Regions from separate parts of the Agrobacterium sp. NPDC090273 genome, predicted to be linked through region 1. Evidence: riboswitches for the same ligand, from Rfam matches in the RefSeq annotation. Region 1 holds a riboswitch; the other holds the start of a gene.
The links. Region 1 has a riboswitch for cobalamin ahead of ACIQT8_RS19665 (DUF1636 family protein). Riboswitches for the same ligand answer to the same signal wherever they lie in the genome.

Region 1 (7,196 bases):
GGATTTTTGCACCGTTTTTGGCGGTCTGGACATTGGAGAGGCCGAGCGCATCTTCCGCCGGCAGACGAGCGGCGTCGGGAAAATGCGGAAGAAGGCCGACGGTTTGCCATCCCGTTTTGGCAGCGATGATCCGCATGCCTTCGTCGAACAATGAAGGATCGCCGCGAAAACGGTTGACAATGAAGCCTTCTATCATCGCGGCATCGGCGTCATCCAGCACCGCACTGGTGCCGACCAAGCTCGCGATGACGCCACCCCGGTCAATGTCGCCGATCAGGATGACCGGTACATCGGCGGCACGGGAAAAACCCATATTTGCAATGTCGTTGGCACGCAGATTGATTTCTGAAGCGCTGCCGGCACCTTCCACCAGAACCAGATCGGCTTTTTGCTTCAGCAACTCGAAACTTTCCAGGACCTTCGGCATCAAACCCGCCTTGAGGCCCTGATATTCTGCGGCTTTTGCGTTGCCGGCGATCTTCCCTTGCACGATTACCTGCGCCCCGGTCTCGCTTTGCGGTTTCAGCAGGACGGGGTTCATGTGAACCGACAGCGCGACGCCCGCGGCACGCGCTTGCAGGGCCTGCGCACGGCCGATTTCACCGCCATCCGCCGTAACTGCCGCATTGTTTGACATGTTCTGCGGCTTGAAGGGCATGACGCTCAGGCCGCGCTTGACGAAGGCACGTGCCAGCCCCGCCACCATCAGCGATTTCCCGACATCGGAGCCGGTTCCCTGAAACATAAGGGCGCGTGCAGTCATGGATCAGAACTCGATTCCCGCCTGCGCCTTCACGCCCGCCTTGAAGTGATGTTTGACGAGGCTCATTTCCGTGACCATATCGGCGGCCTCGATCAGGGCTGGCTTGGCGTTACGGCCGGTGACGATGACATGCAAATCAGTCCGGCGTTTCTCAAGCGTTGCAATGACCTCTTCCAGAGGCAGGTAGTCGTAGCGCAGTGCGATGTTGAGTTCATCCAGGATCAAAAGACCGATGCTTTCATCGGCCATCAGGGTCTTGGCCTCTTCCCATGCCTTGGTTGCCGCGGCGACATCGCGCTTCAGATCCTGCGTGTCCCATGTGAAACCTTCGCCCATGGTTCGCCACTCCACCTTGTCGCCAAACAGGCTCAGTGCTTGCTGCTCACCGGTCGACCATGCGCCCTTGATGAACTGCACGACGCCGACACGCCTGCCATTTCCGAGCATGCGCAAGGCGAGCCCGAACGCCGCCGTCGATTTACCCTTGCCGGGGCCGGTATTGACCATCAGCAGACCTTTTTCGACCGTCTTTTCAGCAACTTCGGCATCCTGCACCGCTTTACGGTTCACCATCTTCTGCCGGTGTCGCTCGGCTTCGGCGTCGTTGATTTCGCGGTTCATCATGCATGTCCCTGTTTTTCGGCAGCGCGTGTGAACACCTCGCCGTGGAAGCGGCGACTATACCCAATTTGCCGCACCCGGCAATCCGCTGGCAGGGACAGCATGGCATTGACCGCAAAAGGCGTTCAGCCTAAGTGTATCGAGCAAACGGTCTTTTTCCGGCAACGGGGAAAGCTAAGAGGGAACACGGTTCAAGCCCCGTTGGGTCAATCCGTGGCTGCCCCCGCAACTGTAAGCGGTAAGCCCACACCGTGAAGCCACTGGACCGAACATGTCCGGGAAGGCGGTGTCAAACGGGTATCGATCAAGCCGCGAGCCAGGAGACCTGCCGTTCACGCAAAAACGTCTGCCGGGCGGGGTGCTCCGGCCAGCCGCTGAAATCGAACGAGCCGCCTTGCCTGGCAAGCGTGCCGTTTTCGAGATGCGCACCCCGAAAAGTTTTAAGGCGCGGAAAGCGAAAACGGTTTGGATATCGCAGTCACATCCTCATGCACCAAAGATGGGTTGGAAAACGATGACGTTTCCGGCGTGGTCGTGTTTGTGTGCCGCAGTTGTCGTGATGCCAGCGATCCAGATCTCGATCCCCGTCCCGGTTCCATCCTGGCGGAACGTGCAGCCGAAAAGGCGCACAACGCGGGTATCGAGGTGCGAAGCGTCAATTGTCTTGCCAATTGCAAGCGTGGGCTGAGCGCTGTTTTACGTGGCGCCGATGGCTGGTCTTATGTGTTTGGCGGACTGACGCCCGACAATGCCGAGGATTTGCTTGTTGGCGCTCGCCTGCTGGCCACTGCGCCGGACGGGCTGATGCCCTGGCGCGGCCGTCCAGATAGTTTGAAGCGCGGCATGGTCGCGCGTATTCCCCCATTCGATTTTACCGAGGAGATGAAATGAGCACCCTTCTGGATCGCGTTCCCTGCACCATCGTTACCGGTTTTCTGGGGGCCGGAAAAACAACGCTTCTGCGTGGCCTTCTCGAAAAACTCGACGGGAAACGTCTTGCCATTATCGTCAATGAATTCGGTGATGTCGGCATCGATGGCGAAATTCTCAAGGGTTGCGGTATCGAGAGCTGCCCGGAAGAAAACATTGTCGAACTGGCCAATGGCTGCATCTGCTGCACAGTGGCCGATGACTTCCAGCCAGCGATCGAGCAGATTCTCAGCCGCCAGCCGAAGGTCGAGCACATTCTGATCGAGACTTCGGGTCTGGCACTGCCAAAGCCGCTTGTTCAGGCTTTCCAGTGGCCGGCGATCAAAAGCCGTGTCACGGTTGATGCCGTTATTGCTGTCGTGGACGGCGCAGCTCTGGCTGAAGGCCAGGTCGCACACGACATGGAGGCTCTTTCCGCACAGCGGCAGGCCGATGAAGCGCTTGATCACGATGATCCCGTTGAAGAGGTTTTCGAAGATCAGGTTGCCTGTGCCGATCTCATCGTCATGACCAAGGCCGATCTGCTTGACGCTGCCGGTCTTGAAAAGGCCAAAGCCCACGTCTCGGAACATCTGCCGAAGGCTGCTAAGATCGTCGTCGCGTCGAACGGCGCCGTTGATCCTGCCGTGCTGATTGGCCTCGGCCTTGCGGTTGAAGAGGATATCGAAAACCGTCATACGCATCACGATGAAGAACACGATCACGATCACGACGATTTCGACAGTTTCGTTATCGACCTGCCTGCGGTGACCGATCCGGAAGCCCTCGCCGTCCGCATCGCCGAAACGGCTGCAGCGGAAAACGTCCTTCGTATCAAAGGCTTCATCGAGGTTTCGGCCAAGCCGATGCGTCTTCAGGTGCAGGCGGTCGGAAGCCGCGTCAATCACTACTACGACCGGCCGTGGGCGCCCGGTGAGACGCGGCGCAGCCGACTGGTCGTCATCGGTGAAAAAGGCCTGAACCGCGAGAAGATCGAACAGATGCTGGCTGCCTGACAATGCATATCCTTGCCACGACATCGTCGTCTCTGGACGACCTGATCGAGCCGGTTGATCTCAACCAGCCGCAGGCAGATGTCGTGGTTTTGTCCTTTTCGGCCAGCGATCTCGCTTGTCTGGAACGGGCATGGCGGGAGGATCAGGCACGCCCTATTCTCGTTACCGCCAATCTTTCGGAGCTTCGCCACCCCATGTCGGTCGATCTTTGGATCGAGAAGACCGCAGAACACGCAAAGCTTATCCTTATCCGGATTCTGGGTGGTGCGTATCGCTGGCGGTATGGCGTGGATCAGCTTGCGCAGATGGCGCGACGGCGCGGTGTGAAGCTTGCGCTTCTGCCCGGCGAATGCAGCGAGCGCGACGAAAAGCTGGAAGCGGCTTCAACGATCGACCAGTCGACACTTGCTGCGATCCTCTCCTTCTTCCGCGAAGGAGGGTCGGAGAACATGGAGCGTCTCGCCAGCGGATTGGCGGCGCTCTCAGGCGGTTACAACTGGCCGCAAGTTGAACCTGTTCCCCTGCCAAAGACCGGCTTTTATCGGCCGGGTGAGGGCTTCGTTGCTGAAAAACGGGCGACGGAGGATTTTGGCGTCAATGCTCCAGTCCTGCCCATCCTGTTTTATCGCTCAATGCTGCTGGCGTCCGATGTCGCGCCCATCGACGCATTGTTTGCATCCTTGAAGGCGCGGGGTTTCGCGCCGTTGCCAATCTTTGTCAGCGGTCTGAAGGATGCGGATGCGGCGGGTTTTCTGGAGCGTGTGCTTCCCGGCTTGAAACCGGCTGCCATTATTGCTGCTACGGCGTTTGCCAGTCAGGTCGATGACCATGGAAAAACCCTGTTCGATCGATTGGGATTGCCGGTCTTTCAGGTCATCATGGCAACAACCCGGCGTGACGGTTGGGCGGACAATAGCCGTGGCCTAAACCCTTCCGATCTTGCCATGCACGTCGTGCTCCCGGAGCTGGATGGCCGGATTCTTGCCGGTGTGATCTCATTCAAGCAGCCCGGTACGCAGGGTAACTCAGCCCTCATCAATGTGCCTGAGTCAGACCGCATCCTGCAGGTGACGAACCGCATTGCAGCCTTCCTGCGATTGAAACAGACACCGCGTCAGGAGCGTCGTATTGTTGTTCTGATGCCCGATTATCCAGGTGCGGCACCCGGACGAACCGGATATGCCGTCGGGCTCGATGTGCCACAAAGCGTTCTGGAAATGCTGCGCGACCTGAATGCTGCGGGATATTCGGTCTCGGAAATTCCAGAAACGGCGCGTGCCTTGCTCGATCGCGTCGAACAGGGGCATGTGCAGATCGATTGTTCTGCCTACGCGGATTTTCGCGCTGCATTTCCGGCAGAGGTGAGTGATGCACTGGAGGCGACGTGGGGTCCTGCCGAGGAGGACGATGCTGTCCGCGCGGGGGCATTCCGCTTTCGTGCCGCGACGTTTGGTTCCGTCACGGTGGCTCTCGCCCCTGATCGCGGCCGTAACGAAGATCGCCGCGTGGATTATCACGATCCTGCACTGCCACCGCGTCATGCACTGGCGGCATTCGGTGCGTGGATGCAAAGGGAAGTCGATGCCCACGCCGTCGTCCATGTCGGCGCGCATGGCACACTGGAATGGCTTCCCGGCAAGACGGTTGCTCTGTCGCGAGCCTGCTTTCCGGAGGTCGTTGCCGGGGCTTTGCCAGTCATCTATCCGTTTATCGTTTCCAATCCCGGCGAGGCGGCGGTCGCCAAACGCCGTATCGCCGCTGTTACCATCGGTCACATCCCGCCGGTGCTTGTTGATGCCGGCCTCTCGGCGGATCAGACGGCACTCGAACAGCTTGTGGATGAATATGCCCAGGCGGACGGGCTGGATCGCCGCCGCCGTGATCGATTGGCGAAACTGATTGTGGAGAAAGCACGTGAGACAGGTCTGGCGGCCGACGCAGGCGTCGGTACTCAAGACGACGCAGACACTGCCCTGTCTCGTATTGACGCCTTTCTCTGTGACCTGAAGGATTTTGCCATCAAGGATGGCCAGCATGTTTTCGGACGCAGTGCTGCGGGTGATGTTGATCCTTTGAGGCTACAAAGTGCCGCGTCGGAAAAGACGGCACTGCTTGCAGCTCTGGATGGTCTACACATTCCTCCGGGCCCTTCCGGTGCGCCAGCGCGCGGACGTCTGGACGTCCTGCCCACGGGGCGCAATCTCTATGCGGCCGATCCCCGGACAATGCCGACGCCAACGGCTTTCGAATTGGGCCGCATGGCAGGAGAGGAAGTGCTTCGGCATTACCTCCAGAGCCACGGTGACTGGCCAAAGCACTTGGTTTTCGACCTTTGGGGCTCGGCATCGTTGCGCAATGGCGGTGAGGATGTCGCGCAGGCACTCCATCTGATGGGCGCGAGACCGGTTTACGATCCAGCTACTGGTCGGGTCACCGGTATCGAGGTTTTGCCCCCTGCGGCGCTCGGTCGGCCGCGTGTCGATGTGACCTTCCGCATTTCCGGTCTTTTTCGCGATATGTTTCCGGCGCTTATCGCGCTTCTCGATGCTGCGGCCAAGGCGATTGCGCGGCGTGAGGAAGCCCAAGGTGACAATCCGTTGGGAGAGGAAGCGTCCACGCTCGGGTTTATCCCGGCACGTATTTTCGGATCTGCCCCCGGCACCTATGGCGCGGGGATCGAAGAAAAGCTGGCAAATGGGGCCTGGGAGGAACGACAAGAACTTGGTCGTACCTATCTCGATGCCGCAAACCACGCCTTCGGTGGCGCAGATGGTCTCGAGATGTCTGAAAATGCCGGCTTTGCCGCACAGGTCGAGAAGGCCGAGTTGCTCGTCCATACAGGCGATGACCCCGGACGCGATCTGCTCGACGGATCGTCCGACGTGGCATTTATCGGTGGTTTTGCCGCTGCCAAGGCGCTGCTCGGGCAAGCCGCCGATGTCGTGGCACTGGACACCACCAATCCCGGTCGCCCGCGCGCCCGATCAATCGCAGAGGCCCTGACACGTGTCGTGCGCGCCCGCGCCGTGAATCCACGCTTCATTGCCGGCCAGATGCGGCACGGTCCGCGTGGTGCTGCGGAATTTGCGGAAACCGTGGACCGGTTGATCGGTTTTGCAGAAACCACACACGCCGTTTCCTCGTCTTTGATCGAAGCGCTCTACGATGCCTATTTCGGCGATGAAGCTGTGCGTACGTTCATCCTTCGGGAAAACCCGCAGGCGGCAGAGGTCATGGCCCGACGTTTTCTCTCGGCGCGGCATCGTAACCTGTGGCATAGTCGCCGCAATGCGGTGGATGCGGAACTGGAAATGCTGATCGTTCCGCATTCCGAGAGGGTAAGCGTATGAACGCGGCGCACCTCGATCCTGTCCAGCCGTTTTCCCGACGTGGTGTTTGTCCTGCCTTGTCGGCGCCGATGCAGACGGGTGACGGACTTTTGTCCCGTGTCGCTTTCACCGACGATATATCACCGCAGGATCTTGCAAATCTTTGCGAGCTGGCTGCCCGCCATGGCAACGGGTTGATTGATGTGACGGCGCGAGGTGGCTTGCAGTTTCGTGGTTTGACATCACCAAGCGCCTGTCTCCTGGAAAACGATGTTCTTGCGCTTGCTCTGCCGGTTCGAGAAGGATTGGCGGTGGAAACTTCGCCTCTTGGCGGGCGTGATGTGACAGAAACAAGCAGTCCGCTTGCCCTTGCAAGGTGCATTCACGAAAAGTGTCTCGAACTCCGTTTGCACGAGCGTGTTGCCGCAAAAATGTCCGTTGTGGTCGATGGCGGTGGCCAGATTCGCATGAGCGATCTTCTCGCGGATGTTCGATTGAAGGCGGTGCAGCGCCACGGTCAGATCTTCTGGCAAGTGATGCTGGGAGGAACGGAAGACA
Region 2 (7,196 bases), on a different contig from region 1:
CGATCAGCCGGCGCGTGCTCAGCCGCACAATGAATTCGAAAAGGTGCTTTCAGGGAGCTCGACGCAAGTTGCGGCTTTCGATACGCACGACAAAACTCCTCTGGAGAAGCTTCAGCACTTTCTGCATTCCAGTCCGGCGGCCGTGCCGCTGATCGTGCTGGTGATCTCGTTGATTGTCTTCGGAGCAATCCTCGGCGGAAAGTTCTTCTCTGCCTTTTCGCTGACCCTCATTCTTCAGCAGGTCGCCATCGTCGGTATCGTCGGCGCTGCGCAATCTCTGGTGATCCTGACCGCCGGTATCGATCTCTCGGTCGGCGCGATCATGGTCTTGTCTTCCGTCGTCATGGGACAATTTGCGTTCCGCTACGGTCTGCCAGCGGAACTCGCCATCCTGTGCGGATTTGCTGTCGGTGCGCTCTGCGGCTTCATCAACGGTCTTCTCGTCTCGAGAATGCGCCTGCCACCCTTTATCGTCACTCTCGGCATGTGGCAGATCGTTCTTGCCGGCAATTTCCTTTACTCGGCCAACGAGACGATCCGGGCACAGGATATCGCGCAACAGGCACCCATTCTGCAGTTCTTCGGTCAGAACGTTCGCTTCGGTAATGCGGTGTTCACCTATGGCGTTATTGCCATGGTCCTGCTGGTCGCACTCCTCTGGTACGTGCTCAACCACACCGCTTGGGGGCGCCATCTCTACGCCGTTGGCGATGATCCGGATGCTGCTGAGCTTGCCGGTGTCAACGTCAAGCGCATGCTGACAACAGTTTACACTCTCTCAGGCCTCATCTGTGCTTTCGCCGGTTGGGCGCTGATTGGCCGCATCGGCTCCGTTTCTCCGACTGCTGGCCAGTTTGCGAATATTGAATCCATCACAGCGGTGGTGATCGGTGGCCTCTCCTTGTTTGGTGGTCGTGGATCCATCCTTGGAATGCTCTTCGGCGCCTTGATTGTCGGTGTCTTCTCGCTCGGCTTGCGTCTCATTGGCACCGATCCCCAATGGACCTATCTGTTGATCGGCGTCCTCATCATCCTGGCTGTCGCAATCGACCAGTGGATCAGAAAGGTAGCAGGCTGATGACAAAAGAACCGATACTCACGGCACGCAGCCTCGTTAAGCGTTATGGCCGCGTCACCGCCCTGGATCAGGCTGATTTTGATCTCTATCCGGGTGAAATCCTCGCGGTCATCGGCGATAACGGTGCAGGAAAGTCATCGCTGATCAAGGCTATTTCCGGTGCAATCACGCCGGATGAGGGGGAAATCCAGCTCGAAGGTCAGACTGTGCAGTTCCGCTCGCCCATCGAGGCGCGCAAGGCTGGCATCGAAACGGTCTATCAAAACCTTGCATTGTCCCCCGCACTTTCCATAGCCGACAATATGTTCCTCGGGCGCGAGATCCGTAAGTCAGGCATTCGTGGAAGCTTGTTTCGCGCGCTGGATCGCCCGGCCATGGAAAAATTCGCGCGTGACAAGCTGTCCGAACTTGGTTTGATGACGATCCAGAATATCAATCAGGCGGTTGAAACGCTGTCTGGTGGTCAGCGGCAGGGGGTTGCGGTGGCGCGCGCAGCCGCTTTTGGTTCGAAGGTTGTCATTCTCGATGAGCCGACGGCCGCCCTCGGCGTCAAGGAAAGTCGCAGAGTGCTGGAACTGATACTCGATGTCCGTTCCAGAGGGCTTCCGATCGTGCTCATTTCACATAATATGCCGCATGTTTTCGAGGTGGCTGATCGCATTCATATTCATCGCCTCGGCCGACGCCTGTGCGTCATCAATCCGAAGGAGTATTCGATGTCTGATGCCGTCGCCTTCATGACTGGCGCCAAAGAGCCGCCGCGGGAAACCCTGGCTGCATGACATTGAAACTTGAAACGATCGTTGAAGAGGTCCTTCAACGGGCCGGAGACAAACCCCGATTTATCGTTGCTATTGCCGGTCCCCCTGGGGCCGGCAAATCGACATTGGCTGAGGCCTTGTGCAGCGCTCTGATCGCGAAAGGCGAGATGGCTGCCGTGTTGCCGATGGACGGCTTCCATATGGACAATGGTATCCTGGAAGAGCGCAGCCTTCTTGCAAGAAAAGGTGCGCCGGAGACCTTTGATGTCCGTGGCTTCCTGGATATTGTTTCCGCCGTTCGCAAAAACGACGAGGAAGTTCTCGTCCCCGTTTTCGATCGCTCCAGGGAAATAGCCATCGCGTCCGCGCGCGCCATCTCACCGGAAACCCGTTTCATTTTGGCGGAAGGTAATTACCTGCTTCTCAATGAAGAGCCATGGACACGGCTGACGGACAGTTTTGATATGAGCGTTTTCGTCGGTCCGTCCGTGGCGGTGCTCGAAGAGCGCCTTCGCAACAGATGGATCGGTTACGGTTTGAACGAAAGCCAGATCGCAGCCAAGCTGTTTGAAAACGATCTTCCGAATGGAAGACGGGTGATCGGATCTTCACGCCCTGCAGATATCCACATCGATATCTGGGAGTGACTGTACTCCCATAAGGGTGGAACAGCCTGAAATATAGCCGTTATAAGAATTTGCTAACCATAGGGTGAATCTTTTTGATCCACCATGGCGGGGATTTGCACGTCTATCCGTTGACGGAAAAGATTCATGATATACTATATGTGGTGTTCAAGGTTCTCTCGATTCGCAAGGATTGGGAGCTAAGACGGGAATTCGGTGCGAGACGCCATGACGGCGAAACAATCCCGAGGCTGCCCCCGCAACTGTAAGCGGTGAGCGTCGTTCCATATTGTGCCACTGGGGTTTACGCTCTGGGAAGGTTGGAGCTGATGTTTAGACCCGCAAGCCAGGAGACCTGCCTTGAGCGTGTACGTCCACGGGCGGGGTGTCCGGAAGGAGGGTGTTGGCGCAAATGACTTGCGCACGCCGTTTTCCTGTATCCCGCAGAGATCAACTTCGGGGTGAAGTCATGCCATCGTATTTTTATAGTTTCCTGCGCTCGTCGGCGTAGGTTTTGGTTCGTCGCGGCATAGCCGCTCCAATTCATCAATGAACCCACCCGCCTGATGGTAATGAGCCGTCGGGACCGTTCGGCTGCGCGTATGAGCAGCTTTGAAAGAGGACACCATGACCGTCACCGTTTACAGCAAACCCGCCTGCGTTCAGTGCACAGCAACCTATCGCGCGCTTGATCGCATCGGAGTCAGCTACGAAATCATCGATATTTCGGAGGATGCGGATGCCCTCGATCACGTCAGGGGGCTGGGTTACATGCAGGTTCCGGTCGTCATTGCCGGCGAGCGCCATTGGGCCGGTTTTCGCCCCGATATGATCAGCGCAATTTCCTGAGAGAGGTCGATGGGACTGATCGTCTATTATTCCAGCCGATCCGAAAACACCCATCGCTTCGTTCAGAAACTGGGTGGCCAGGCGCTCAGGCTACCTATCGGAACCGATGACGAAACCCTGCTCGTGTCGGAACCCTATGTCCTCGTCACCCCCACCTATGGGGGAGGCGGGACCAAAGGGGCTGTTCCGAAACCCGTAATCCGGTTTCTGAACGAGCCAGCCAATCGAAACCTCATTCGCGGCGTCATTGCTGCGGGAAACACGAATTTTGGCGCGGCATTCGCCTCGGCTGGAGAGATCGTCTCGCGCAAATGCGCGGTTCCCTTTCTCTACCGCTTCGAGCTTCTCGGGACCGAGGAGGATGTCGCCAACGTCACTCATGGATTGGAACGATTTTGGACACGCTGACTTCTGACGTCCTTCGGGACAAGAGCACAAAACAGCCAGTTTCCGTTACCGCGAAACCGCTGGATACAGCGCTTGATTATCACGCGCTGAATGCCATGCTCAATCTCTACGACGAGAACGGCAAGATCCAGCTCGACAAGGATCGGCAGGCTGCGAAACAGTACTTTTTGCAGCACGTCAATCAGAACACCGTCTTCTTCCATAACCTCAGGGAGAAGCTCGATTATCTCGTGACGGAAGGCTATTACGAGCAGGAGGTGCTCGATCAGTATTCGTTCAACTTCGTCTGCGATCTTTTCGACCACGCCTATGCCAGGAAGTTCCGTTTCCCGACCTTCCTTGGCGCCTTCAAATATTACACCTCCTACACACTGAAGACGTTCGACGGCAAACGTTACCTCGAGCGTTATGAGGACCGCATTTGCATGGTTGCGCTGGCGCTGGCCCGTGGCAACGAGTCGCTGGCTCGCGATATGGTCGATGAGATCATTTCGGGCCGCTTCCAGCCTGCGACCCCAACCTTTCTGAATGCCGGCAAAAAACAGCGTGGCGAACTTGTCTCCTGCTTCCTGTTGCGCATCGAGGACAATATGGAGTCCATCGCGCGCGGCATCAATTCAGCGCTGCAATTGTCGAAACGCGGCGGCGGCGTGGCTTTGTCACTTACCAACCTTCGCGAGGCAGGCGCCCCGATCAAGCAGATCGAGAACCAGTCTTCAGGCGTTATTCCCGTCATGAAGCTTCTGGAGGATTCATTCTCTTATGCGAACCAGCTTGGCGCGCGGCAGGGAGCGGGGGCCGTCTATCTGAACGCCCACCACCCCGATATCATGCGGTTCCTCGATACAAAACGCGAAAACGCCGACGAGAAGATCCGTATCAAGACCCTCTCACTTGGCGTGGTCATACCTGACATCACATTCGAACTCGCCAAGAACAACGAAGATATGTACCTCTTTTCGCCTTATGACATCGAGCGTGTCTATGGTGTGCCGTTTACCGAAATCTCGGTCACGGAAAAATACTGTGAGATGGTAGCTGACAGTCGCATCAAGAAAAAGAAGATCAAGGCGCGCGACTTCTTCCAGGTGATTGCCGAAATCCAGTTCGAAAGCGGCTACCCCTACATCATGTTCGAAGACACGGTGAACAAGGCGAATCCGATTGCCGGGCGCATCACCATGAGCAACTTGTGCTCGGAGATTTTGCAGGTCAGTGACGCGAGCACCTACAATGCCGATTTGACGTATGATCATCTGGGCAAGGATATTTCGTGCAATCTCGGTTCGTTGAATATTGCCGCTGCTATGGATTCGGGTGATTTCGGCAAGACTATAGAGACATCGATCCGGGCGCTGACCGCCGTCTCTGACATGAGCAACATCACATCCGTCCCTTCTATTGCGAAGGGCAATGCCGACAGCCATGCGATCGGCCTCGGACAGATGAACCTTCATGGCTATCTTGCCCGCGAACGGATTTATTACGGTTCGGAAGAGGGCATCGATTTCACCAACATGTACTTCTACACGGTCACGTATCACGCCATTCGTGCTTCGAACCGGTTGGCAGTGGAGCGCGGCCAGAGCTTCAAGGGGTTTGAACACTCAAAATATGCGTCCGGCGACTATTTCGACAAATACACGCAAACGGAATGGAAGCCGGCGACCGAGAAAGTGGCAGGTCTGTTCGAAAAGACTGGCATTGCTATTCCGACGCAGGAGGATTGGCTGGCGCTGAAGCAGGCGGTGATGAGTTCGGGCCTCTATAACCAGAACCTTCAGGCAGTACCGCCTACCGGCTCCATTTCCTATATCAACCACTCGACCTCTTCTATTCACCCGATCGTCTCAAAGATCGAGATTCGCAAAGAGGGCAAGATTGGCCGTGTTTATTACCCGGCTGCCTATCTCTCAGATGACAATCTCGACTATTATCAGGATGCCTATGAGATCGGACCTGAAAAGATCATCGACACCTATGCTGCAGCAACGCAGCATGTCGATCAGGGGTTGTCGCTGACTCTGTTTTTTCGCGATACGGCGACCACCCGCGACATTAACCGGGCGCAGATCTATGCCTGGAAAAAGGGCATCAAGACAATCTACTACATCCGCCTTCGCCAAATGGCGCTGACCGGCACGGAAGTGCAGGGTTGCGTCTCCTGCACCCTGTGATTTCCGGTGACGAACATGAATATCCAAATCAAGACCAACGCAAAGGCTGCTTCCCGTTTGCGTGCCATAAACTGGAACCGCATTGAGGACGACAAGGACCTTGAGGTCTGGAACCGTCTGACGTCAAATTTCTGGCTGCCGGAAAAGGTGCCGCTGTCCAACGATATTCCCTCATGGGGAACGTTGCGACCGGAAGAGCAAAAGCTGACGATCCGTGTCTTCACCGGTCTCACTCTGCTCGATACCATTCAGAACGGTGTTGGCGCCGTTCGGCTGATGGAGGATGCGGTCACGCAACACGAGGAAGCGGTGCTTTCCAACATTTCATTTATGGAGGCCGTCCATGCCCGTTCCTATTCCTCGATCTTTTCGACGCTTTGCCTGACACCCGACGTTGACGATGCTTACCGCTGGTCTGAGGAAAATGAGTTCCTGCAGCGCAAGTCGGCACTTATCATGCGGGAGTACGACAGCGGCAACCCGTTGAAAAAGAAGGTCGCGAGCGTCTTTCTCGAGAGCTTCCTGTTCTACTCCGGTTTCTACCTGCCAATGTTCTGGTCAAGCCGTGCCAAACTCACCAACACAGCCGATCTCATCCGCCTCATCATCCGCGATGAGGCTGTTCATGGCTACTACATCGGCTACAAATTCCAGCGCGCGGTGGAAAGGCTGAGTGAGGCTGAGCGGCAGGAGATCAAGGATTTTGCTTTCGACCTGCTTCTGGAACTCTACGACAACGAAACGAAGTACACGGAAGACCTTTATGATGGCGTCGGCTTATCGGAGGATGTGAAGAAGTTCCTTCACTACAATGCCAATAAGGCCTTGATGAATCTGGGTTACGAAGCCCTGTTTCCTGCCGAGGCGTGCAAGGTCAATCCGGCGATCCTCTCGGCGCTTTCACCCAACGCCGATGAAAACCACGACTTCTTCTCCGGTTCTGGGTCGTCTTACGTTATCGGAAAGGCCGTCGCGACGGAGGACGAAGACTGGGATTTCTGAAAAATCCAGCCGAACTTATGCTACGGATTCGCGAAAACCGCTGTCCCGTTACCCGACTGAATATCGAGTTGCTGCAAGAAGAGCCCGCATCATTGCGGGTTTACGACCTTGCTCGCTAAATGGAACGGGCTGGAGATTGTCGCACCAATGGCATCGAAAACGAAAGCGCCCGCCCGTCCGATTTCGGAGCCATTTTGCTGCCTGTTGGCCTCCAATTGCGGGAGTAGGGCCGCCAGCGCCGCGTAGCGGTCGTGATTAAGCGGATCAGATGCTTCCAGATTGGAGATATCGACAA

Region 2: linked by a shared signal. The riboswitch ahead of nrdH (glutaredoxin-like protein NrdH) and the one ahead of ACIQT8_RS19665 (DUF1636 family protein) in region 1 are both predicted to bind cobalamin.

What each region holds. Positions count from the first base shown of each region.
Region 1 is NZ_JBIVYN010000007.1:283,398-290,593, reverse strand. Features, by position in the region: gene ACIQT8_RS19675 (cobyric acid synthase) at 1-763, opposite strand, end outside; gene cobO (cob(I)yrinic acid a,c-diamide adenosyltransferase) at 767-1,384, opposite strand; cobalamin riboswitch at 1,516-1,732, shown strand; gene ACIQT8_RS19665 (DUF1636 family protein) at 1,889-2,275, shown strand; gene cobW (cobalamin biosynthesis protein CobW) at 2,272-3,309, shown strand; gene cobN (cobaltochelatase subunit CobN) at 3,312-6,659, shown strand; gene cobG (precorrin-3B synthase) at 6,656-7,196, shown strand, end outside.
Region 2 is NZ_JBIVYN010000005.1:432,574-439,769, reverse strand. Features, by position in the region: gene ACIQT8_RS16465 (ABC transporter permease) at 1-1,078, shown strand, start outside; gene ACIQT8_RS16460 (ATP-binding cassette domain-containing protein) at 1,078-1,860, shown strand; gene ACIQT8_RS16455 (nucleoside triphosphate hydrolase) at 1,857-2,486, shown strand; cobalamin riboswitch at 2,620-2,843, shown strand; gene nrdH (glutaredoxin-like protein NrdH) at 3,093-3,314, shown strand; gene nrdI (class Ib ribonucleoside-diphosphate reductase assembly flavoprotein NrdI) at 3,324-3,722, shown strand; gene nrdE (class 1b ribonucleoside-diphosphate reductase subunit alpha) at 3,710-5,899, shown strand; gene nrdF (class 1b ribonucleoside-diphosphate reductase subunit beta) at 5,915-6,901, shown strand; gene ACIQT8_RS16430 (alpha/beta hydrolase) at 6,991-7,196, opposite strand, start outside.